2 regions of the Alteromonas sp. AO-Serp genome follow, and region 1 is predicted to be linked to the other one. Evidence: predicted binding sites of a transcription regulator. Region 1 holds the regulator's gene; the other holds the start of a gene.

What was found. Region 1 encodes FNR, which switches genes on or off when oxygen is low (the NO sensors DNR and NnrR bind a similar motif). Its sites were predicted from a motif close to TTGATCTAGATCAA; they were not measured.
Region 2: a site for FNR is predicted at 4,764-4,777, ahead of ccoG (cytochrome c oxidase accessory protein CcoG). Genes of this name have one in related genera too.

Annotation. Positions count from the first base shown of each region.
Region 1 is NZ_JAFLMX010000166.1:1,201-15,703, forward strand. Features, by position in the region: gene ttcA (tRNA 2-thiocytidine(32) synthetase TtcA) at 1-233, opposite strand, end outside; gene uspE (universal stress protein UspE) at 382-1,305, opposite strand; gene fnr (fumarate/nitrate reduction transcriptional regulator Fnr) at 1,550-2,287, opposite strand; gene QVA83_RS11680 (sulfite exporter TauE/SafE family protein) at 2,333-2,992, opposite strand; gene ccoS (cbb3-type cytochrome oxidase assembly protein CcoS) at 2,979-3,209, opposite strand; gene QVA83_RS11690 (heavy metal translocating P-type ATPase) at 3,211-5,661, opposite strand; gene QVA83_RS11695 (FixH family protein) at 5,661-6,140, opposite strand; gene ccoP (cytochrome-c oxidase, cbb3-type subunit III) at 6,357-7,310, opposite strand; gene QVA83_RS11705 (cbb3-type cytochrome oxidase subunit 3) at 7,327-7,488, opposite strand; gene ccoO (cytochrome-c oxidase, cbb3-type subunit II) at 7,490-8,095, opposite strand; gene ccoN (cytochrome-c oxidase, cbb3-type subunit I) at 8,111-9,544, opposite strand; gene QVA83_RS11720 (hypothetical protein) at 9,774-10,253, shown strand; gene bfr (bacterioferritin) at 10,377-10,844, opposite strand; gene bfr (bacterioferritin) at 10,844-11,320, opposite strand; gene QVA83_RS11735 (cation:proton antiporter domain-containing protein) at 11,455-13,026, opposite strand; gene QVA83_RS11740 (FMN-binding glutamate synthase family protein) at 13,364-14,503, shown strand, end outside.
Region 2 is NZ_JAFLMX010000193.1:782-11,399, reverse strand. Features, by position in the region: gene QVA83_RS13175 (TonB-dependent receptor plug domain-containing protein) at 1-1,829, opposite strand, end outside; cobalamin riboswitch at 1,919-2,170, opposite strand; gene QVA83_RS13170 (serine/threonine protein kinase) at 2,290-3,273, opposite strand; gene ccoG (cytochrome c oxidase accessory protein CcoG) at 3,270-4,700, opposite strand; gene QVA83_RS13160 (hypothetical protein) at 5,181-5,552, shown strand; gene QVA83_RS13155 (DUF3016 domain-containing protein) at 5,676-6,221, shown strand; gene QVA83_RS13150 (acyl-CoA dehydrogenase family protein) at 6,316-8,076, opposite strand; gene QVA83_RS13145 (SDR family NAD(P)-dependent oxidoreductase) at 8,424-9,215, shown strand; gene QVA83_RS13140 (amidohydrolase family protein) at 9,302-10,177, shown strand; partial or broken gene QVA83_RS13135 (mandelate racemase/muconate lactonizing enzyme family protein) at 10,248-10,618, opposite strand, start outside.

The sequences.
Region 1 (14,503 bases):
TGAATAGGCGCAATCTTCTTTAAAAACAATAAAATATCTAGCATGGTGTAGCTGTCTTTACCGCCAGATAAACACACCATTACTTTGTCGTTGTTTTCAATCATACCGAAATCGCCAATGGCTTTACCCACATTGCGGCGAAGTCGTTTCTGAAGTTTGTTGAAGTTGTACTTTTGCTTACTTTGCGCAGCATTTAATGGCGACGCGTCAGCACTGTTTGTGCCTAAACTCATAATTAACTAGCTTGGTTTGTGATAAAGCCACCATTATACATTAAAGCGGCTTTTCGAGACCATGCTTGTGAAGTTAAATTTGTTGGTGACATACCGTGTTGGCCGCTAAGTAACGGCAAACACGGGCTATGTAGTACTGATGAAAAGACTACACCGACAACGGCGACACAAATCCATCTGGCTTAATAGCAAGCACATCGCAATTGAGTTCGTCGATCACGTGTTCTGCAGTGTTACCAATTAGGGCCGCTGAAATGCCCACACGGCCAACGGTACCAATAACAACCAGCTCTGCATCCAGTGTTTTTGCCACTTGCGGGATAACTTTTTCCGGAAGGCCTTCTCTTACTACGCATTTGTTCTCAGGAATACCGTACTTTAATGCGTGACTACGCATTTCCTTTAAATGATGATTTTTTACCGCGTCGTGATAGGTATCGGGGTCGAACTCAGGTACTTCTATGGCGATATTAAGTGGTGTAGAAGGGTAACTGTTGACCAAATTTACGCTACCTTTCAATAAAGAGGCGTAGTCGTTAGCAATGAGGGTGAGCTTATCGTTAAGTGCGGCATGCTCATCGTCTTCACTGCCTACGTTTACTGCAGCAATAATCTCTCCTCCTTCTGGCCAGTCGTGCTCTTTAACGAGCAATACTGGGCGAGGGCATTTACGCATTAAATGCCAGTCGGTGGGGGTGAAAATAACAGAAGCAAGATCGTCGTGCTTTTTGGTTGCCTTTACCACTAAATCTATCTGATTGTTTAGGGTGTAGTAAATAATCGACTCATACGCACGATTATTCCATTCTACAACGATATCAGTTTCAGTGAATCCTTGTTCTCTTAAGTGGGTGGCAAGCCATTTTGCATGCTCCTTTGTAACTGCATCGCGCATTGACTCGCGCTCATCCGGGCTAAGCATGGTCGTCATATCATAAGATAAGTCGTATACCACCATCATGGCGGTAACTGAAGCGCCTGTTTTTGAAGCGAGTTCATAAGCTCGGCTTAGTGCAGGTTGGTTATCGCGCTCGGCATCTACCACGGCCAGAATTCGTTTACACTCAATCATAACGTCCCCCTAACTACGAAACTTAGTAGCGGCTGTCGAAATCGAAGCTTTCTAATACTAACTATAAACGACATTGGGAAAAACGTAAGTTGTTTTAGATCAAGAATTTTACGAGGCGACCATGAGTGAACTTAACGAATTGAACATGGAGCAACCAGCGTGGCGCTGAAAGGGTAGATAGGTGGCTACCAAAGGTCACAAAAAAGCGCGCTTAGTGCGCGCCTTATTTAACACTTAAAAAAGACTAACCGCAGACAACGCTTGGGCCGTTAAGCGCCGCTAGTTTGGTGTTTAGTCTATCGAAATCCAAAATAGTAATAAGCTTGCCGTCTACTTTTATGATGTTGTCTTTTTGAAAACGGCTTAACAGACGACTAATCGTTTCAATCGTTAATCCTAAATAGTTTCCAATTTCGTTGCGCGTCATGGTTAAGTGGAATTCTCTATGGGAAAAGCCACGCTCTTCAAAGCGCTGAGATAGATGTGATATAAAATACAATAAACGCTCTTCTGCGGTTCGCTTGTTTAAAAGCATGATCATGTCGTGATCTTGTTTTATTTCAGCGCTCATGAAGCTCATGATCTGGTGGCGCAGCTTTGGAAATTGCACAGACATTTCGTCGAGGGTCTCGTAGGGAAGCTCACACACCATGGCAGTTTCTAACGCAGAGGTATAGCTTTGGTGTTTGTTCTCTCTTAATGCATCGAAACCGATAATGTCACCAGGAAAGTGGAAACCAGTAATCTGTTCTTCACCTTCGGTATTAGTCACAAATGATTTGAATGAACCAGTTCTCACTGCAAATAGAGAACGGAATTTATCACCAGTTTGAATCAGCGTGTCACCTTTATGAAGCGGCTTCTTGCGTTCAATAATATCGTCAAGAGACTCGATTTCTGTTTTGTTTAACGCCACCGGTAAACACAGGTGACTGAAACTACAGTTTTGACAGTGAATAGAAAATTGGCTTCCTTTGCTCATAATGCACGCTCTCTAAAAGAATACCCGACAATAATACACCCATTTTTAAACGATTGCGCCATGAATAAGATAAGCTGCATATATTGCCATTATTACTGCAATAATTTGTCTAAAATGATTATGTTGAAAACCTCGAACAATATATTGGCTACCAGCGCTTGCAGCGAGCAAGGTGGGTAATGTACCCAAACCGAAGAAGAACATAATAGCAGCGCCTTCTAGTGCGTTACCCGCCGCGAGAGACCAGGTAAGTGTGGAATACACCAAACCGCAAGGAAGCCAACCCCAAATAAAACCATAAGGCAACGCACTTAAAGGGGTCTTAAAGGGCAAAAAGCGTTTTGAAAGCGGCTGGACTTTGGAAAATAGGCCTTTACCCGCATTTTCCAGCACTGTTAAGCCAGTCCACCACTTACCCAAATAACACGCCAGTAGAAGCAACATGATTCCGCTAAGTAGGGAAAGGGCATAGTTGGCAAGAGGTATATAATCTGCTGCAATTTTTCCAAGTGCCCCGGTTATTGCTCCGGCGATGGTGTAGCTCACTATACGTCCCATGTTATAGGCAAGGGTATAGGGTAGTGCTGAAGCGCCTTTAGGCGATACCATCCTTAACGCAGCGACAATTCCACCGCACATTCCCACACAGTGAACTCCGCCGGCTAAGCCGATAAGAAAGGCAGAGAAGTAGTTAATCCCTTCCATGTGGCGCTTGGCTTTTGTCTACTTTACTGTCTTGAAGTTGCTTGCGTTGCTCAGCTAGCTTTTTTTCTTCTGGCGGAAGATCATCGTCAAACAGTATGCTATACCCTTGGCGATCTAAATCTTCAAATTGATTGGTTTTCACCGCCCAAAAGAATATCACGATAGCGACGGCAACAATGATGATGGCGATTGGAATTAATACGTAAATAATACTCATGCTATTTGCTCAAAAGTCGCGTTGAGTTTGTGACCACAATGATACTGCTTAACGACATACCAACAACAGCCATCCAGGGTGAAAGTAGGCCTGATACGGCGAAAGGTAAGATCAAAACGTTGTAACCTACCGACCAGCCGATATTTTGCCTTATTTTTTGCTTCACTTGATGCGCAGTTCGAATAAGCTCTGGTACAGAAAGCAACTGATCGCCAAGCAGTATCACGTCGGCGGCAGTTTTAGCCACGTCTGTGGCATTACCCACTGCAATCGCCACATCAGCGCTGGCAAGAACTGGAGCGTCGTTAATACCATCCCCCATCATCATCACTTTCGCGCCAGATTGCTGCATAGCTTGAACGGCTTCGTACTTTTGCTCAGGTGTTAGGCCACCTTTAGCGGTCGAAATTGGCAATGGTGCGGTAAGCGCATTAACGTTTTGCTGTGTATCACCACTTAAAACGGCGAGCGTATGGCTTGCAGCTAATATATCGAGAGTTTCTTGCGTATCTTCTCTTAGTGAATCCTTTACTTCATACGCCGCCATAATACGCCCCTTAACCGTGAGAAACACGTTAGCTGAAGGGAACGCTTCAATGAGTTTTAGCTGTGATTCGTGAACGCTGAATGCTGCAGATCCCATAGAAAACAACGTGTCATTGATCTCACCGCTGATACCACCTCCTGGCGTAACGGTAAAATTAGTCACTTTGTGTACCGTGTTATCGATGGCGTCAGCACTACCGCTAGAGGCAGAAATCTCGCTTAGGGCTACACCGTCGCTAAAGGCTTTGGCAATCGGATGTTCAGAGCGTGACTCCAAAGCGCGCGCAATTGATAGCGCACTATTACTATCCACGCCGTCAGCGTACCAAGCATTTGAAATAGTAAATTTGCCTTTTGTGAGCGTGCCGGTTTTGTCTAAAGCGATGGTGTCAATGTCAGTAATTTGTTCTAGCGCATCGGCCCGTTTTAGTAAAATACCTTGTCGGTTTAACTTTGCCATAGCGCAGGTTAACGCTGATGGCGTAGCCAACCCTAGTGCGCAAGGGCAGGTTGCAACCAGCACCGATATGGTGATCCAAAATGCCTCGTCGCTACCCTGATACGCCCAAAAGCCATAGGTTAACGCCGAAATCAGCAATACCGCGGTAACGAAATAGCGAGAAAAATTATCGGCTATCTGCGCTGCTTTAGGCTTACTCGCCATCGCACTTGCTTGCAGTCGTACAATTTGATTTACCAGCGCATTTTTAAGGGTCTGCGTAACCGTAATGGTTAGCGTACCATCTTGACAAACCGTGCCGCCGTAAACCGGGCTACTGTTCGACTTACGCACGGGGTTAAACTCGCCGGTAAGCATCGATTCGTCAACCGCTGCGTTCCCTTCGGTCACCACTCCATCAATGGGGATCGTTTCACCAGGCTTAACCAGCACCACATCGTCAATTTTTAACTGCTTTGCCAGACACTCGGTTAGGCTGCCATCAGGCATCAATTTGGTGGCTGAAACGGGTACATACTGCATCATATTGGCAGAGATCTGTGCGGCGCGATGGCGGCTGCGATGTTCTAAAAAGCGGCTGAGTAACAGCAGGAAAATGAACATACAAATAGATTCAAAATACACTTCGCCTTGCTCTAATACTGTAGAGCGAATTCCTGCAATGTAAGTACCGAATATGGCGAGCGTAACGGGCACATCCATATTAACCGTTCTTGCGCTTAGCGCTTTAGCGGCGCCCACATAAAAAGTGCTGCCTGAGTACAGTACTACAGGTGTAGTAAGCGTAAGGGCAACCCAGTAAAAATACTGTCGGGTTTCTAATTCAATAGCGCCAAACCAGTCAAAATACAGCCCCGTCATCAGCATCATCACCTGCATGGTCATAATGCCTGCTAGACCAAGCTTTTTCAGAAAGGTCTTTTGTTCGCGTTTATAACTGGCTTCGTGTTCATCGGGGTGAAATGGCGACCCAACATAACCAATGCGTTTTAGTGTAGAAAGAATCTGACTAAGCTTGATTTGAAAAGGTGACCAAGTAACTAAAGCGCGGCGCTCTTGGACGTTTACCGCGACTTGCTTTATCCCTTCTACTTTTGACAACTGCTTTTCGATAAGCCATCCACACGCAGCGCACGTAATACCTTCAAGGGTTAATTGAATCTGCTTATCTTGCCCCTCATCAAAAACGAATTCTTCTTGAAGAGCAGGGTCGTCATACACTTTGAGTTTGTCGAGTGTCTCTAGAATACCATCGTCTGATTTTTGCGCTGGTTCGGTTCTAAACTGGTAATAGTCTTCAAGACCGTTGGTTACGATGGCTTCGGCCACGGCTAAACATCCAGGGCAACACATGTCGCGTTGCTGCCCTAATATGACGGTAGTAAATTTTCCATCGTCTGAGCCCGCAATAGGCAAGCCGCAATGGTAACAGTCGTGATTGGCCATTATGGATTGAATTTCATTTTGCCAGAGTGGGGCAGATAGATGGTATTTTGTATTTTCCAGCTATCATCAATAGGGGTTAGCGATACGCGCCATTTACCATCAAGATCTTCTTCGACAAAACCACGATAGATACCCTTAGCATCGCGGCTTAATAAAACGCTGACATCACGCTCTTCAAGCGTTACGTGATAAAAGCTTAGTTTAACCGCATTACCTTCTTGTGGAATACCTGAATGAAACTCTAGCGCTATGCTGCCATCTTCAATGGTTAAATCGGTAGTGATATTCATGCGACGGGCTACGGCTTCTTTATCCAATCGCGCATTAATTGCTTTTCCTTCCTTGTAGTAGTCGTCCACCACTAGGCTATCTTCAGTACTAATAGCAAGCTTTAATAATACGCCGCCCATAATGAGCGTGATAATAGGAACGGCAATTAAAAACCAGGGCCAGAACTCTTTATACCAGGGTCTATTCATTGAAATCTTTTCTCGTGTTTACTTCGCTAACAACATATTTATTTTCACTGCCCCAACGACATGTTTAGCCGGGAAATAAGAATAAATATAATGTTCGCGAGACATACTAAATGTGAACAAAGATTGTTCGTACAGCACTCTCTATATCGCTGTATTTTCTCATAAAAAAAGCCCCGTAGTAACGAGGCTTTTTAAGATATTTAATGATTTAAATCATTAATCATTTGAAAGGCTGTAAACATACGCTGCGACAACGTGAATTTTGTCATCACCCAAGGTTTTCTTGAATGAAGGCATTACACCGTTACGACCGTAAGTAAGCGTTTCTGTTACCGCTCTGTGGCTGCCGCCGTATAGCCAGATATTGTCAGTAAGGTTTGGCGCACCAAGTGCTTGGTTACCTTTACCGTCCATACCGTGACAAGCCGCACACGCTGCGAAACGTGCTTTACCTGCTTCTGCAAGCTGAGGGTCCACATCGCGACCGCTTAAACTAAGTACGTAGTTAACCACTTCTTCGATACCGTCTTCACCCATAGCATCTAGCCATGCTGGCATAGCTGCTTTACGACCAAGCGTAAGAGTTTCAACGATTTTCGCACCTGAACCACCGTACAACCAGTCGTTGTCCGTTAGGTTAGGGAAGCCGCCATTTTGACCACGTGCATCAGAACCGTGACACTGAGAGCAATTTTGTAGGAACAAACGCTGACCTACTTTATTTGCTTCTGGGTCTTTAGCCAGTTCTTCAACAGGAACTTTTGCATACGCTTCAAAGATCGGGTCGAACTTCTCGGCAGCGAAATCTAGTTCACGGTCATATTCTACTAGGTAGCCTTGCTCTTTAGCGTCAATACGCGCTTGAGCTGACTCTTCTAGCGATTGAATATTTTGGTTAGAGCTCTTCCAACCCAAAATACCTTCATACGCACCTAGGCCAGGATAAAGCGCTAGGTATAAAAAGCCCCAAACGATGGTCATGTAGAACATAATTGTCCACCAGCGAGGAAGTTGATTGTTCAACTCCTCAATACCATCAAATTCGTGGCCCATTGACTCACCTTCAGCTACGCCGGTCTTGTTAGAAAGGCACCAGCGAAGAAGGAAGTAGCAACCAATGATCAACCCTAGGGTTATCACTGAAATCCAAATTGTCCAAAACATACTCATGAGTTCGAGACTCCTGCTAATCTTCTTTTGATTTTTCTTTTTCTTCGTCTGCAAACACTAGGTTCGCAGCTTCATCGAATTTTTTCTTGTTGCGGCTGCTAAATGCCCACCACACAACACCGATGAAGCTTACAAAGACGATGACAGTAAAAATGCTGCCTACAATTCCCTGGTCCATATTATTTCAAATGTGTGCCAAGAGATTGTAGATAAGCAATAAGGGCTTGCATTTCCGTTTTACCCTGTACTGCCGCTTTCGCACCCGCGATATCTTCGTCGGTATACGGAACGCCAAATCCACGGAATACTTCCATTTTTTCAGCCGTTAACTCGCCATTAAGCGTGTTTTCCGCAAGCCAAGGGAAACCTGGCATGTTCGACTCTGGTACCACGTTACGAGGATTAAGCAGGTGAACTCGGTGCCATTCGTCGCTGTAACGACCACCAACACGTGCTAGGTCAGGACCAGTACGCTTAGAACCCCAAAGGAAAGGGTGCTCCCATACTGATTCGCCAGCAACGCTGTAGTGACCATAACGCTCTGTTTCAGCGCGGAATGGACGGATCATCTGGCTGTGACAACCTACACAACCTTCACGGATGTAGATATCACGGCCTTCAAGCTCAAGCGCGGTGTATGGACGTAAGCCTGTTACCGGTTCCATGGTTTGCTGTTGAAACATCAACGGCGTAATTTGAACCATGGCACCGAAGCTGATAGCGATAAGGATTAATACCGTTAACAGACCGACGTTCTTTTCAATTAACTCATGTGCGTTTTTCATTATTCGTCTCCTTTACTACGCCGGCTGAGTCGCTGGGTCTGCAGCGATACTGCCTTTAGGTGCACGAACGGTTTTCCATGTGTTGTATGCCATAACAAGCATACCCGCTACCACGAAACAACCACCAATGAAACGAACCACATAGAAAGGCTTAGACGCTTCTAATGACTCAACAAAGCTATAGGTTAACGTACCGTCAGCATTTACTGCACGCCACATTAGACCCTGTAGTACACCAGACATCCACATTGCTACGATGTATAGAACAACACCGATAGTTGCGAACCAGAAGTGTACGTTAACTAGCTTGGTGCTATACATAGCGCGCTGACCGAATAGCACTGGAATTAAGTGGTAAATTGAACCAATTGAAACCATTGCAACCCAACCTAGAGCGCCAGAGTGTACGTGACCAATTGTCCAGTCAGTGTAGTGAGATAGTGCATTAACGGTCTTAATTGCCATCATTGGACCTTCGAAGGTAGACATACCGTAGAAAGACAATGAAACAATTAGGAAACGCAATACTGGGTCGGTGCGAAGTTTATGCCACGCGCCAGATAGCGTCATAATACCGTTAATCATACCACCCCAAGATGGAACGAATAGGATAATAGACATCACCATACCTAGCGACTGAGTCCAGTCTGGTAGGGCAGTGTAGTGAAGGTGGTGAGGACCAGCCCAGATATACAGAGAGATAAGTGCCCAGAAGTGAACAATTGAAAGTCTGTATGAATAAACCGGGCGACCAGCTTGCTTAGGTACGAAGTAGTACATCATACCAAGGAAGCCCGCAGTTAGGAAAAAGCCTACCGCGTTATGGCCGTACCACCACTGCATCATAGCGTCTACTGCGCCTGCATACAGTGAATACGATTTAGTGAAAGATACCGGAATAGCCATGCTGTTACCAATATGAAGAATTGCAACAGTTAACATGAACGCGCCTAAGAACCAGTTTGCAACATAAATGTGCGAAACTTTACGGATTACTAGGGTTCCGAAGAAGTTAATGATATAAGCGACCCAAACCAGTGCCAAAAGGATATCAATTGGCCATTCTAGTTCAGCGTATTCTTTTGAGCTGGTTAAACCCATAGGCAGGGTGATAACAGCTAAAACGATAACGGCTTGCCAACCCCAAAAGGTAAATGCGGCAAGTTTGTCACTGAACAGTCTTACCTGGCAGGTACGCTGAACGATGTAGTACGACGTTGCAAATAGCGCACAGCCGCCGAAGGCAAAAATAACGGCGTTAGTGTGCAACGGACGCAAACGTGAGAATGTTAGCCATGGTGTGTCAAAGTTAAGCATAGGTGCAAATAACTGCGCGGCAATAAATACCCCTAGGCCCATACCAATGATACCCCAGACTATGGTCATGATGGTAAATTGCCTAACTACTTTATAATTGTAGTCAGGTTGTGCTTGGCTTATTTCACTCATTTTAATGAATCTTCCACTTCAAATGAACTATGGTCTCCAACTGCCGGAATAGTACGGTCGAGACGTGTATCAGCAAAGGAATAACGCTTCACACCGAGCTCGGAAAGAGTAATAATTATTGTCTCCAAGCCAGTTGGTACGCGGATGATAAGGTTTTTAATTACAAAAAGATACCATAAACTACCTAAGCTTGATCTCCGTCAATGAAGAAATACACAAAATTTAAGAAATGCTAAATAACGATAACAATAAACGATCAAAATTTTTACATTCTCAGCTTCCATTAGTGGCTATTATTGTTGTAGCCGTGTGTGTATACCTTGCACATAAATTCCAGTCTTCGGTGTTAAAAGACACGAGCGTAGTTAATGGAATAGGAAACAGCTGCAACTTTGTCAATGAAACTTGCGAATTCTTAATTGATGACAAGTTGGCAATTGCCACATTTTCTACCATGCCTGAAGCCGAAGAGTCGGTAACGGTTAAGCTTTTAGTTCCCGAGGGCGAGGTAATAGAAAGCGCATGGATTGAGGGCGTAAACATGTATATGGGCAAAATTCCCGTACTGTTAGATAATAATGGCAAAGGTGAGTGGTCAGGTTGGTTTATGTTAGGAAGTTGTAGTGAGCCGATAATGAAATGGCAGCTACGCCTGAACATTAAAGATAAAGACAGCCCTAGCTATTTGTATTTTGTTACGCAGCAGTAACTGTTTAAAAGGCAATAAGCCTCTCGCTAAATAACAGATAGCAAAGAAGCATGAAAAAGGCCGCTCTTGAATTAAAGAGCGGCCTATTATTAATTAGCTGTGATGTAGCGTGAACGCTTTATCTTACATTTGAGACTGTAAGTAGTTTTGAAGACCGATACGCTTGATTAGACCAAGTTGCTGTTCAAGCCAATGTGCATGGTCCATTTCAGTATCGTCTAATAGCACGATTAGCATGTCACGGGTCACATAGTCTTTCTCGGTTTCACATAGCGCTATCACTTCACGCAATTTTGCGTCAACTTCATATTCAACACGTAAATCGCTTTCAAGCATTTCAGGTACATCTTTACCCACTTTGAAGCCTGTGCGCTTCGCCATGTCAGGCGTACCTTCTAAAAACAGCATGCGTTCAATTAGCTTAGTTGCATGCCCGCGCTCGTCATCAAATTCATGATCGATGCGTTCGTAAAGCTTATTCAACCCCCAATCAAGATACATCTGAGAGTGAATGAAATACTGATCCATGGCAGCCAACTCATAAGAGAGAAGCTCGTTTAAGCCATTGATGATTGCTTGGTTACCTTTCATTAGTCATCTCCCATTACTTGCGCTTGTAGGTAGTTTTCAATACCCATTGCATCAATTTGGTATTCTTGCGTTTCAATCCAGTCTAAGTGCTCTTCTTCATATTCAAGAAGGTCTTCAAGTAAATCACGAGACACATAATCCTGCTTTTCTTCACATAGCGCGATAGCTTCACGAAGTAGTGGAAGCTGCTCTTTTTGAAAGCGCGCATCACATGACAGCATTTCAACGGTGTCTTCACCGATATAAAGCTTACCTAAAGCTTGAAGATTAGGAAGGCCTTCAAGAAACAGAATGCGTTCGATAAGATCATCCGCTTGCTTCATGTCCTTGATCGATTTTTTATAATTCTTTTCGTTAAGTTCAGAAAAACCCCAGTTTTTGAACATACGAGCGTGCAGAAAGTATTGATTTATCGAAGTAAGTTCACTTGTCAGCACTTCGTTCAATTTTGCAACAACTTGTTTATCACCTTGCATTGTGAAAACCCTATTAACGTATTTGCGTGAAGTTTAGTCTAGATTTGAGGTTGTGTCAAAAAAGTCTTTGTAAAACAGTTGTTTACAAACGATAACGTTTCTCAATTCATCCATTGTTCGCATTTAGAACAGCATTACCGTTGTTCATGGGCGTAGGCTAAGCTTTCTTCAGCAAAACCAAGTCCTGCTTCAGTAAAGAAGTTGAATACTTTGTCGACGCCATTGTCTAGCAAACTGGACACTTCATCCTCATAGCGAGCTATGGCAGCGACTTTTCCGGTATAACCAGCGTTCTTTAATTGGCGAGTGATATTAATCGAATCTTGGATAGATGGTAGAGCAAGCAAAACGAGCTGTATCTGCTTAATATCCAGGTTGTCCCATAAATCCACGTCTTCGCCATCGCCGCAAATAACATCGAGTCCTTCCTCAGCGAGTTCCTTAACTTTAACCCGATCAGCATCCATGCCCCACACGCTCACATCGCTCAACTTCGATAGCGCATTAAAAGCACCGCGACCAACACGCCCCATTCCCAACACTAAAAATTCTGCATTGTTTAGAGTAGGGTAAATATCTTCTTTTAAACGTTCCTTTTTCTCGAAGCGTTTAATGGCATGCTTATATTTGTGATAACGTGAATGTGAGTTCCGATAGAGCACGCTGGTAATTACGAATGAGATTGAGACGGCAAGAGCAATGACTACTAACCATGAATTTGCCAATAATCCTAAAGAAACTGCAAGCGCCCCAACAATAAGCCCAAACTCACTGTAATTTGATAGCACCAGGCTGCTTAAATACGCAGTACGTCCTCTAAGACGAAGCGATGTAAACAAACCGAAAAACAGCGCAGCTTTTAACGGTATAAATAAGCAGAATACAATGGCGAGAACAACCATACTCAGACTGGGAAGCGCTGTTAGCCCTATGGTAAGGAAAAAGCCAATTAAAAATAAATCTTTAAAACTAAGTAGTGACTTGGCAAGTTCTGAGGCTTTTTCGTGTTGCGCCAACATGATTCCAAAGATAAGTGCACCTAGGTCGCCTTTAATATTAACCAGCTCAAATAAATGATAACCACCCAAAGCAAGAATGAAACCTGTAAGAGGTAATAATTCTCCGTGGCCTGATTTATTAATCATCTTGTTGATAATTGGCATTGCCGGGAATAATGCGAGAAGGGCAAGTGCCCATACCGACGGTAACTTGCCTGTTGCAGCTACAAGAAAGATTACGGCAAAAACGTCTTGCATAACTAAAATGCCAATGGCCAGTCGACCGTGGCGTGTTTTGCTCTCGCCGCTTTCTTCCAATACTTTAACTACACAAACAGTGCTACTGAAGCTTAAAGCAAAAGCGATAAGAGCTGCACTCTTCCAGGTAAGTCCATCAACAAAGTTTGCTGCAACAGCGCCTATTGCATAAACACAACATGTGATAACGCCCACCCATATTAATGTGTGAGATACGCTCCCAGCCCAAACTTCACGTCGGCTTAAATCTCTTATATTGAGTTTTAAGCCGATAGTAAACAGCATTAGGGTAATACCAAGATTAGCGATTTGAGTTAAATCTTCAGTGAGAGTGTAGCCTGCGAAATTGAGTAAGAAGCCAGCCACTAGATAGCCAACTAAAGGAGGAATGCCGATAAGCTTAACCGTTAAACCGCATATAAATGCGAAAAGAAGAAATGCATACTCCATGAATTACCTTTCAAAAATGTTGAACGTGAAATCCGCTACCCAGCGCAGGTTACATCATAATTTAACCTCGTGTTACTCATAAATCACGAGGTCAACTCGCTAAAATCGAATTAATAGATTAGCATGTAATGGCTTGTTTTCGCAGCTAAAAAAGGTCTAAGATAGTATTTTGTGGTAACGCGTAACCAATTTTAACGTTAAGCTCAAATCTTGTTTTTTTGATTTATATCAATGGATTAGCATAGATATAAATCTAGTTCCCGTTTTTAGATGTATTGAACAAGGCTGTAGGCATATTATCTTATTTAAATATGGCCAAAATAGAGAAGGACTTTGAATGCGTTTTACAATACTAACTGTACTGAGTTTACTGGTCGCTTTTAATCTGGTTATTGGTTTGTTGTGGACCCCCGTGTGGTGGTTCTTACTGCTGTCAGTTACGCTACTAGTTTTTGGTCTTTACGATGCCTTTCAAAATAAGCACGCCATATTAAAGAATTTCCCATTGATCGGCAGGGTACGCTGGACCGTTGAAGGGCTTCGGCCTTACATCCAGCAATATATCATCGAGACCGACACCAGTGGTGCGCCTATTTCTCGCATGTTTCGTTCAATTGTTTATCAACGGGCTAAAAACAGTAGGGAAACTGTCCCGTTCGGTACCCAGCTAGATACCTATAAAGATGGCTATGAATGGATTGGACATTCATTGTCTGCCCGTGAGGTAGAAGACATGGATGAAGATCCTCGCATTACCGTAGGTGGCCCACATTGCAAAAAGCCCTATAGCGCAAGCGTTTTGAACATAAGCGCTATGAGTTTTGGGAGCTTGTCTAAAAATGCCATTTTAGCGCTAAATAAAGGGGCGGCCAAAGGTGGGTTTTACCACAATACGGGCGAGGGCGGCTTAACCCCGTATCACTTGGAAAATGGCGGCGATATTGTTTGGCAAATCGGCACAGGCTACTTTGGCTGTCGAAGCAAAGATGGCGGGTTTGACCCTGTACTCTTCGAGGAGAAAGCGAAACTCGACAATGTAAAAATGATAGAAATTAAGTTGAGCCAGGGAGCTAAACCAGGACACGGAGGTATTCTTCCTGCTTACAAGAATACCCCAGAAATTGCCAAAATTAGAGGTGTTGAGCCTGGTACACAAGTCGATTCACCGCCAAGACACAAAACCTTTTCCACGCCATTAGAAATGGTGGACTTTATCAGTCAATTGCGCAAATTGAGCGGCTATAAACCCGTAGGTATAAAGCTAGCGCTTGGTAGAAAAAGTGAGTTTATTGCCATGTGTAAAGCCATGGTAGAGAAGGGCGTAACGCCAGATTTTATAACGGTAGACGGGGGCGAAGGCGGTACCGGCGCCGCACCGCTAGAATATACCAACTCGATTGGTTTTCCTCTTCGAGAAGCGCTGGCATTTGTTGATGATTGCCTCACTGGCTTTGGAATACGAGACAAAATTAAAATC
Region 2 (10,618 bases), on a different contig from region 1:
TTCAACGAGACCTGCCACTGCTTATCTATCTGATAGCCTAAATTAACGGTTGCAAGCGTATAGGCTGACAGCGCCAGAGTCTGAGACGGTTCAGGGAAAGGAGGGAAGAAGGTGTCGTAATGACTCCCTGTGTAAGCTAGCTTGGTGTAAAAGCTGAATTTCTCCGTTCCAAAGTCAGTGTTGTAGGTTAATGAGCCTTGGTGACGGGCACGACGCAGTTCAGTGGTTGTTATACCATTATCGGTTTGTTCCGCATCTAGATAACTATACGCTGCGGTAAAATCACCATAGCCACTGTCCCAGTTAAGTTCTAGATCAATACCTTCTCGCGAGCTTTCACCGTCGATATTATCTGCACTATATGCACCCAAATCTGACACAAATACGAAGCCATTGATTTCATCTTCAAGGTCGGTAGTGTATGCGCTGATTTGTGCAGACAGTGATTTCCAGTTTGCCTTAACGCCTATTTCCCATTCTTCACTGGTTTCTGGTTCTAAGTTTGGGTTGCCGATGAAGCTTGCAGGGAAGTAGCCAAAGCGCTCAGTGAAGGTGGGTGTTTTAACAGCTTTACCATAGCTGGTAAAAACAGCGTAGTAATCGTTAAGTTGCCATGTGAGGCCGCCGCGATAACTTACGGCATTGTCGAACTCACTGTTGTTGTCGAATCGTGCGCTTAGTGTTGCGGTTAGCGACTCGGTTAGCTGGCCATTTGTCTCGGCAAATACGCTATAAGTATTGTCGTGCTGCTTCTGGTTCGGATCGCCAAATGCAATTGGGCCGCGCTGGGTAAAAAGGCGCTGTAGGTATTCAACACCGCCAGCAAAATCCCAGTTATCCATGGTATAGAAACCTGTCCAGTTTAACTCTATGCGCTCACCAGTGGTACCGCCAGTGTCTGCACCTGACTCGGTGTTATCGTTATCGTCTTTGCGATAATGCGCACTTAGCGCTGAGCGATAACCTGTATTTTCCGGAGCAAATTCCCATCTTAATTTCGCGCTAATTTGTGAACCATCCGTCACGTTATCTGAGTCAGCAGGAAGGCCTGTCGTCACAAAATCAGTGCCGTCGTAATCGTTCTCGTACTGAACCGTGCGAAGGTTAGCTATTAACGTATGCTCCGACGTTGCGGCATAATTAATATTAATGCCAGCGGTCATGTTGTCGTAGCCATCATCTTCGTTACCAACACGAGATACGTTGTCACCGTCGGTACGTATGTAGCTGGCGTATGCAGAAATACCTACGTTATCGCTTTGCGAGCGCGCGTTCATGCTGCCCTGCAACGTACCTTGTGTGCCAACGCCAGCAGAGAAGTCTACGTGTGACGCATTATCGGCAAACTGGCCTGATTTCGTAGTAATGCTCAATACACCACCGATAGCGCCGCTGCCCCATCTTGCGCTCTGCGGGCCTCGAAGAAGTTCTATGCGCACCACGTTTGCGCTAGTTAAGTGAGCAAGGTCAACCAGACTTCCTTGGCCTACGTCGTTGGCAACAACGCCATCAATTAAAACAAGTAGATGGTTGGTTTCACCGCCGCGCACGCGCAGCTCTGTTAAGCCACCAGGACTGCCTGACTGAGACAAGCTAACGCCAGGTAGACCGCGAATTAGATCGGTAAGTTGAAGTGCGCCCGAAGCTTTAATGTCGCTTTCAGTTAGCACCGATACTGAACCAGGAAGTTTGGTTAACGAAATAGGCAAACGCGTGCCTGTTACTGTTAAAGTTTCAATATCTTGGTCAGAAGTTTGAGCAAAGGCAGGTGTGCTTAAGCACGAAATAACTGCAGCGCTAAGGGCTGCTTTAGTAAAATGTGTACGCATGGTTTTTATGTTGTCTTTGATGCGCTCCACCCGAGCACATGATTAGGGAAAGTGCACGCATTGCTTAATTATGGATGTGAGCAAGCAAACGACACCATGAAGTACAGGCCGGTATCCGGGCTTACTCACCATTACTAAAAATGTAATAGCTCTTTTGCCTTCCCATCTAATGGCGTTTAATACGTAACGCATAAAAGACAGTGGCGTATGAAAAGAAAACGACAACGCGTTGAGTTTACCGTTGCGGGGGCAGCATCAGTTTTTCACTGATTTCCCGTTTAACCCTTGTCGCCGTAGTTAATATGGAGCTAGACAAGAGCACCTACACACTGTCGATTATATCTAAGTTAAAAAGTGATAGCGAATACGGTTTCTTATACCTTACGCTTTTTCGTAACCGCCATAAGATTATCGACAACGGTCATCGAAAAAGCGTTTTTTCAGCAGTAAAGGGGCTGGCTCAATATCCTAATTTCAGTGGAGGCTCTTGAAGGGCCGATAGCTGTTCTTTCAGAGCAAGTATTTGGCCTTCCCAGTATTTGTCTTCAGCAAACCAAGGAAATGCCCGCGGAAAAGCAGGGTCTTCCCAGCGTCGTGAAAGCCATGCCATGTAATGCACCATTCGCATAGCGCGCAGGGGCTCAATAAGTGGCAACTGTGCAGTGTCAAACGGGTGAAACTCCTCGTATGCTTCAACCAAAGTATCGAGCTGCAATAGTTGTTGTTGGCGGTCGCCGCTTAGCATCATCCACAAATCTTGGATAGCAGGGCCCATGCGGCAATCATCTAAATCAACGAAGGTAGGGCCATCGCGCCACAGTATATTGCCTGGGTGGCAGTCACCGTGAAGCCGAATACTTGATGTTGGCTTATACGCTTTTTTCGTGGCATCAATAACGGGGTTAAGTATGGCAAAAAATGCTGTCTTTAGATGCTCTGGCAGCAGTGTGCTTTGCATAAGCACCTGCTTCGGTTCATCGAGGTAACTTTCAATATCAATCGAGGGACGATGTGCAAACCCTTTAGCATGGGCCACGCGGTGAATACGACCAATGAAACGCCCCATCCATTCGAGTTGATCAAGGTTGTCATTTTCGAATTGTCTACCGCCCACCGAAGGAAATAACGCAAATCGATAGTCAGTTTCCGCCACGGTGTGGTGATGCAGCGTGCTGCCATTGAGAGAAATGGGCGCAGCCAATGGAATTTCGTTATCGATTAGCTCTGCAGCAAACGCGTGTTCTTCAAGAATTTGAGCGTCGGTCCATCGACCTGGGCGATAGAATTTTGCTACATAGCGCTGACCGTCTTCAGCCAAAAACTGATAGACGCGGTTTTCATAACTATTTAGTGCTAGCAAACCGCTTTGAAGAAAAATGCCCTGACTTTCCAGGGCATCTAATATGGTGTCTGGGCTAAGCCCAGAGAATGAAAAATCTGTCATCGATAAAGGAACTTAGTTGGCTCATCAACGGTAACCGTTTCCCCATCAATAGTGGTGGTTACACTGATAAAAATATCGGTAACCGTATCTTCCAGATTATAGGCGTCAGTTGCAACTGAAATTGGCGTGCTATACACCGCACCGCCTTCAACTGTTACAGTTTGCTCACCAATGTACTTGTAGTCAGGCAAACCTTTTACAGCAATAGAGTAGGTTTGGGTTTGCTGAGTTTTGTTAAGTACTTTTATTGTATAAACGTTCTCAATTAGCCCTTCATTCGTTTCGCGGTATAGCGAGTTTCTGTCGCGGATAATGTCAACTTCGGTGGGGCTGCGCATCCAAATATTGGCAAACAGCAAGCCTATCATCACCACTAAAACTACAAAGTAACCAATTAACTTTGGACGTAAAATATGAGTCTTACCGCCAGCTAGTTCTTCTTCAGAGGTAAAGCTTATCAGGCCTTTAGGATAACCCATTTTATCCATAACACCGTTACACGCATCAACACAGGCGCCGCAGTTGATGCATTCGTATTGTAAGCCATTTCGAATATCGATACCGGTTGGGCATACCTGAACACACAGGTTGCAGTCTATACAGTCGCCTAACCCTTTTTCCTTTACTTGCTCGTGACTAAGTTTGCGTGATCGCGGGCCGCGTTGCTCTCCACGCTTTGCATCGTACGATACAGTAAACGTGTCTTTGTCGAACATAGCAGACTGAAAACGCGCATACGGGCAAATGTGCGTGCACATGATTTCGCGCATGTAGCCAGCGTTTCCGTACGTACAGACGGCAAAGAAAATAACTGATAAACCTGCCCAGAAGCTGGTGTTAAATGTTACAAAATCGATAAACAGTTCATCAATTGGCGTAAAGTAGCCAACGAAGGTTAAAGCCGTTAACAGCGCTACCAATACCCAAGCGGTGTGCTTAGCTGTTTTACGCAAAAATTTATCTGCATCCATTTTGCGTGCATCTAGCGCTATACGCTTGTTGCGCGGGCCTTCGAATTTCTCTTCGAACCACGTATAAATGTATACCCACGTTGTTTGAGGACACATAAATCCACACCACACTCGACCAGCGAAAGTGGTGACGAAGAACAGCGCAAAGGCGGAAACAATAAATATATAGGCCAGTAAAGTGAGATCTTGAGGCCATAAGGTTAGAGAGAATATAGTAAATCGCTGCTCACCAATATCGAGTAGCACGGCTTGATGCCCGTTGTACTGAATCCATGGAATGATGGCAAAGAGGCCCAAAAAGAAAAGGCCAAACATGCGTCTAAACGTCTCCAGAGGGCCTTGTACAGCCCGCACATAAATACGGCTACGAGAGTCGTGGCGTTTACCCTCAGGTCCACCTTTGGGTTTATGTACTTTTACCGGTGTAACGGTCTTTACCGGTATTTGTTCATTCATAGCTTAACCTTATGTGACGTAACGAACTGCCTGTGCAGTATAACTGCGTTCAAAACGTCATATTTAATGTAGATCAATAATGCGGCGTATGGTGTATCTTTTTAAAGTTTCAGTCAATACTGAAACTTCAGAACGTAAGTCGTTTTTTGTTTTGATTTCCTCAGTCTATGTAACTTTGTAAATAGTTAAATACAGCTACGTGAATAATGAGGATTAATATAACGGCCAGATGCCATTTGATGCCCAACATCGACGATTAGGCTTTACCTACTATACATGAGTATAGTTTGCTGTATTTACAGGTAAACCGATATGACCCTATTATCGTCGATAATAATGTGGTCAATTACCGTTTGAATCGTGTACAGTGAGCATTGTGAAAATGTAAATTGGCAAAGTGTAGTTGAGCACATAGTGAGAAAGGTGCTAAAAAATTGGCGCTATTTGTAGTAAACGTCTGTCAAAGTTAGCTGAGAAGTCATGTTAAGGTTCTTTATCATCGCTGCTGAAATTATTGTTTTGGTAATTGTGCTGCGGTCTCCTTTTGTTCAGTATCTCTTTGAAGATATCCAGAACTCGCTTTCTGAATGGCTAGTTTCAATTGCCACCTTACCGGAGCGAGAAGAACTGCGTAGTTTACAAGATAAAATTAATATCCAGCTGAGTCCCTTAAAGCCTTACCAGCAAACATATGTTCAGCAAATCACCGCTGATAGCGCAAGCGTTAAACGTTTTTATCACACCTATTGTGAAAAGGACGATATAAACCCCAACTTTACGGGAACTAAACGCGTTCAACTATGCCTAATCATTAAACAGTCGTCAGTTATGCAAGTAGCAAAGCGAGACTAGCCAATTTTAACAAGGCTGGTTAAATATAAAGCTGATATAAAAGCCGACAATTGCTGCATGCTAAGCTTTCTCTAAATGTCTTGCTAACTCATAGTTTAAACGACTGAATTTAGGAGCATAAAAGTGAATAAATTACGTACTTTTTCTTGTTTAAGCTGCGCCACAGCGGTGGGACTCCTTACCGTTTTTGCTCCCACTCAAGCCGCTGAGGTGAAGATAACGTGGGAAGAACCTGAGTCTTATAGCGATGTAAGACCAACCAATGAATCTCGTAAACGGTTCCGCGAACGAACGCTACAAGAGCTTGAAGAACACATTGTAGATTTGGCCAGTGATTTACCTGAGTCGCAAGTGCTGTCAATGACAGTAACAAATGTTGATTTAGCTGGCCAAGTTTGGCCAAGCCAGTTTGTCGGCTTCGGTAACGGTGCCGGTAGCGACGTCCGTATCATTAAGCGCGTTGATATTCCTAGAATGACATTCAGCTACTCGTTGGCTAATGCCGACGGTCAGGTCATTTTAAGTGGTGAAGATGTGAAACTTAAAGATATGGATTTTATGGAGTCGAATATTCGTCGCAATCGCACGGAATCGCTTTCTTATGAAAAAGCGATGCTTAACGATTGGTTTTCAGATACGTTTTCAACCCAAGTAGCAGCGAACGACTAATAGTTTCGTTCAAATCATAATAAAAAAGGTCACATATAGTGACCTTTTTTGCGTTCATAGCCCATATTTCACGGGCTATAGCAGAATAAGCTGCCTACAGATAATCAAACTCATTACCTGATATTGCAAGGGTGCTTCCAGGGCCAGCTTTATAAGCGGCTTTGTGCGCATCGCGACGTACTAATATACGTTCCATGTAGAAGTCACGTGTCTTCATCTTAGACGCTGCAAGTACTGCATTACCTGATGCCTGCGCTTTGTCGGCCATGCTGTACCACAGTACACCAATCAATGAATAGGCGCTGTATGCCAAGTAATCACAAGCAGCAGCTGCAGCGGTGGTGGCATCCATACCTAAGCAATCGGCTGAAGATGCACGCCAGTCATCAAGAATTCCTTGAGCCAGACCCTTCGCCTCACTGTCTTGAATGTCGCTGACCAAAGCGTTAAACGCATTATAGGTCGCTTCCATCATTTGACCGCCATCTCGGGTAAGCTTACGACCAATAAGGTCTAGCGCCTGAATACCGTTGGTGCCTTCATATAACATAGCAATGCGCACGTCGCGCATAAGTTGTTCCATACCCCATTCACGAATAAAGCCGTGACCACCAAATACTTGTACACCTAGGCTGGTGGTCTCAAGGCCCATATCCGTCATAAAAGCTTTGCAGATTGGCGTTAAAAACTGAAGTATCTTGTCGGCATCTTCTTTTTCTTGACCTTCACCAAGCTTCTCAACGTCCATAAACTTGGCATAGAAAAGTGAAAGTGCACGACAGCCTTCAATCAGTGATTTCTGCGTAAGTAACATACGCGCTACGTCAGGTTGAAAGACGATCGGGTCTGCTTTGCCTTCTGGATTTTGAATTCCCTGAGGTGCGCGAGACTGAACGCGTTCGCGGGCATAGGTCAGCGCGCCTTGGTAAGAGGCTTCTGCCGCCCCTAAACCTTGCAGACCTACTTGGAAGCGTGCATCGTTCATCATGGTGAACATACATGCTAGGCCTTGGTTTTCTTCACCTACAAGGTAACCCGTTGCACCGTCAAAATTCATCACGCAAGTCGGGCTCGCTTTGATCCCCATTTTGTGTTCGATGCTTCCCACTGACAAGCTGTTCGTCTCGCCAGGCTCATTGCTGGCATCTGGAAGGAACTTGGGCACTAAGAATAAGCTGATGCCTTTAACGCCTTTGGGAGCATCAGGCAGACGAGCTAGAACAAGGTGAATAACGTTCGAGCTCCAATCGTGATCGCCTGCGGTAATAAAAATCTTATTACCGGTGACTTTATAGCTGCCGTCGCCTTGTGGCTCAGCTTTGGTACTAAGCAAGCTCAAATCTGTTCCTGCGTGAGGTTCGGTCAGGTTCATGGTACCTGTCCACTCACCGCTGATTAGCTTAGCAAGGTAGATATCTTTTAATTCTTTACTGGCGTGCTTAGTAACCGCAAGTGTTGCGCTCTCAGTAAGCATGGTGGTTAAACGCCAGCTTAAGTTCGCCGCGTTTAGCATTTCGTGAACAGGCACAGCCATGGTGTACGGCAAGTCTTGCCCGTCGTACTCGGCAGTACCTAGCATTGCATTCCAGCCGTTAGCAACATATTCCTGATAGGCATCAGCGAAGCCTTTAGGCGTGGTAATGCTGCCGTCTTTTAGCGTACAGCCTTCTTCATCGCCTTCACGGTTAAGAGGGGCAACCACATCCAAAGCAAACTTTGCACCCTGTGCAATAATTTCGTTGGCAAGCTCGCTATCAAAGTCGCTGATACCGAGCTTTTCGTAGTGAGCATCAAGTCCAAGCCAGTCTTTTAACAAGAACTGAAAATCAGTCGTAGGGGCGTGGTACAGAGGCATGGATGACTCCTTTTTCAAACAAGTGTTTTAATTTTGTCTATTATAGTCACAAAAAGCGTAGTCCGAATAGTCCGTTAAAGGAAAGTTAATAATAAATTTGGATGATGTGGGTAATGATCTATGCGGACTGACATGAGAGAAACACATAGGTTTTCCAAGACTCATGGACTTTAAATGTGCAGCAAAGGTCACACAGGCTCTGGTGATTATGTCTGACGCATTGATGTTAATATAGAAAAGTGAACTCAAGTGGTAGGCTCGCTTGCAATTCAAATTCTCACTGGCATGCTTAGCTTACATTGAAATAACCCGTTCACATACGCACAAGCAACACGGTACATAAAAACATGAATTCAGAAAGCGCGAAGAAAAACCTTAAACATAGCAGTGATGATGCGCAGATCCCGGTTTGCATTGTAACGGGGGGAAGCTTGGGTATCGGTTTTGCGGTATGCAAGCTGTTTAGTCAAAACGGTTATCAAGTCATTAATTTAGATATCAGAGACTTTGAGCAAGCGTTACCTAATGCTATCTGGAAGCCGTGTGATGTAAGTGTTGTGCGTAATATTGAAGCCGCGGTGAATGAGGTTATTAGTTCTTATCAACGCATAGACGCATTGGTGTGTAATGCCGGTATACATGTTTCAGCAACCATTGAAGACACTGATGAAGCGCTGCTTGATAAGGTACTAAACTTGAACGTAAAAGGGGCGTATGGCGCGATTAAATCTTGCCTGCCAACCATGAAAGAGCAGGGCAGCGGCGCGATTGTGGTGATGGGCTCAGATCAGTCCTTTATCGGAAAGCGCAATTCGTTTGCCTACGGGGTCAGCAAAGGTGCGTTGGCGTCTATGGCGAAAACCACTGCGCTTGACTACGCACCCTATAACATCCGCGTTAACGCGGTATGCCCGGGTACCATCGAAACGCCTCTATTTCATAACGCCATTGATAATTATGTGGCACGTTCTGGGGCAGATAAAAATGAAGTGGTAGCTGAAGAAGCCGCTGCACAACCTATTGGACGTTTGGGCCAGCCCGAAGACGTAGCTGAATTGACTTATTTCCTATGCAGCAACAAAGCGTCGTTCATCACGGGTAGCTTGTATGCGGTGGATGGGGGCTACACAGCACAATAGAAAGAGCTGAATAGATAGGGCTGAACAGAAAAGCAACGCGAAATGCCTTATCAGCAATAGCATAAACCAAGGTTTTATAAACAAAGATGAGCAAGCCTTCAATCACTTGGATAGACCCTCATATCCACTTCTTTGCCTTAAACGAAGGGCACTATGATTGGATGAAACCAGCCAATGCCCCTTTCTGGTCAGATAAAAAAGCGATTGCAAAAAATACTACAGAGCACATGCTCTATCGCGCGTCGTTAGGGCAGTTAGGCGGTTTTGTTCACATTGAAGCGGGTTACGATAACGAAAGGCCCTGGCGTGAAATTGCGTTCTTGGAGCGTCATTGTACGCTGCCATTCCGTTCAATTGGGTGTATCGATTTAACAGAGAATAGTGTTGGCAGTCATATCGATAAGCTAAAGCGGTACCACTCAATACGTGGGCTTCGTCACATATTAGATGACGATGCTAAAGTACTTTTACGCACCCCTAAAGTTAAATGGGGGCTTCATCACATGGCGTCGCAAGGCTTGTCTTTCGATGCGCAGTTAAATCTTGCAGATAGCAATGCTGTGCATGCGCTGCTAACGGTGCTAGAACAAACACCCTTGCTAAAAGTGGCTGTAAACCATGCCGCAATAGCGCCGATTGATGTAAATAGCTTTGCGTTTAAAACATGGCGGCAGAATATTCGCGACTTGAATGAAACGCAGCAAGTTGTGTTTAAGTTCTCAGGATTAGAAATGCAAGATCGCCGTTGGCTGTGGCAGCGTGCGTCTTATATTTTTGAATCCTTGCTGGACACCGTTGGCACAGATCACATGATGTTTGCCAGCAACTTCCCGCTGTGTCAGTGGCGAATGCCGTATGCGGCGCTTTGGCATGGGTTCATTGATATGACAACGCCGCTTTCTGTAACTCAAAAAGCGGCGCTGCTGTACGAAAATGCGAAGCGATGGTACGACATCGCATGAAGCTAGCGTACTTAAGCTGCTGAACTAGCCTAGGGTTTATTGCCTTCAATAAACCCGTTGGATTTCAGCTTTATTTAAGCGCAGTTACCGTCATGTGCGGCGAGCGATAAACCACCTCATCGTTTAGATCGATACCAATTCCCGGTGTGTCAGGCGCTTCAATGAAGCCGTTTACTGGCTGAGGATCTTGAATGCAAAGTTCACGGTTCCAATCTTTAATAGCGTAGGTATGGTGCTCGTGAATTAAGAAGTTTGGAATGGCCGTTTCTAGATGCAGGCTTGCCGCTGTCGCTACAGGGCCTCCGCAAACGTGAGCCTGAATACGTACATCGTAAATGTCGGCATAGTCACACACCTTTTTCGCTTCGGTGAAACCGCCACAAAGGCCAACGTCAGGTTGAAGTACATCAATAGATTGATCTTCAAGGTAAGGGCGTACAT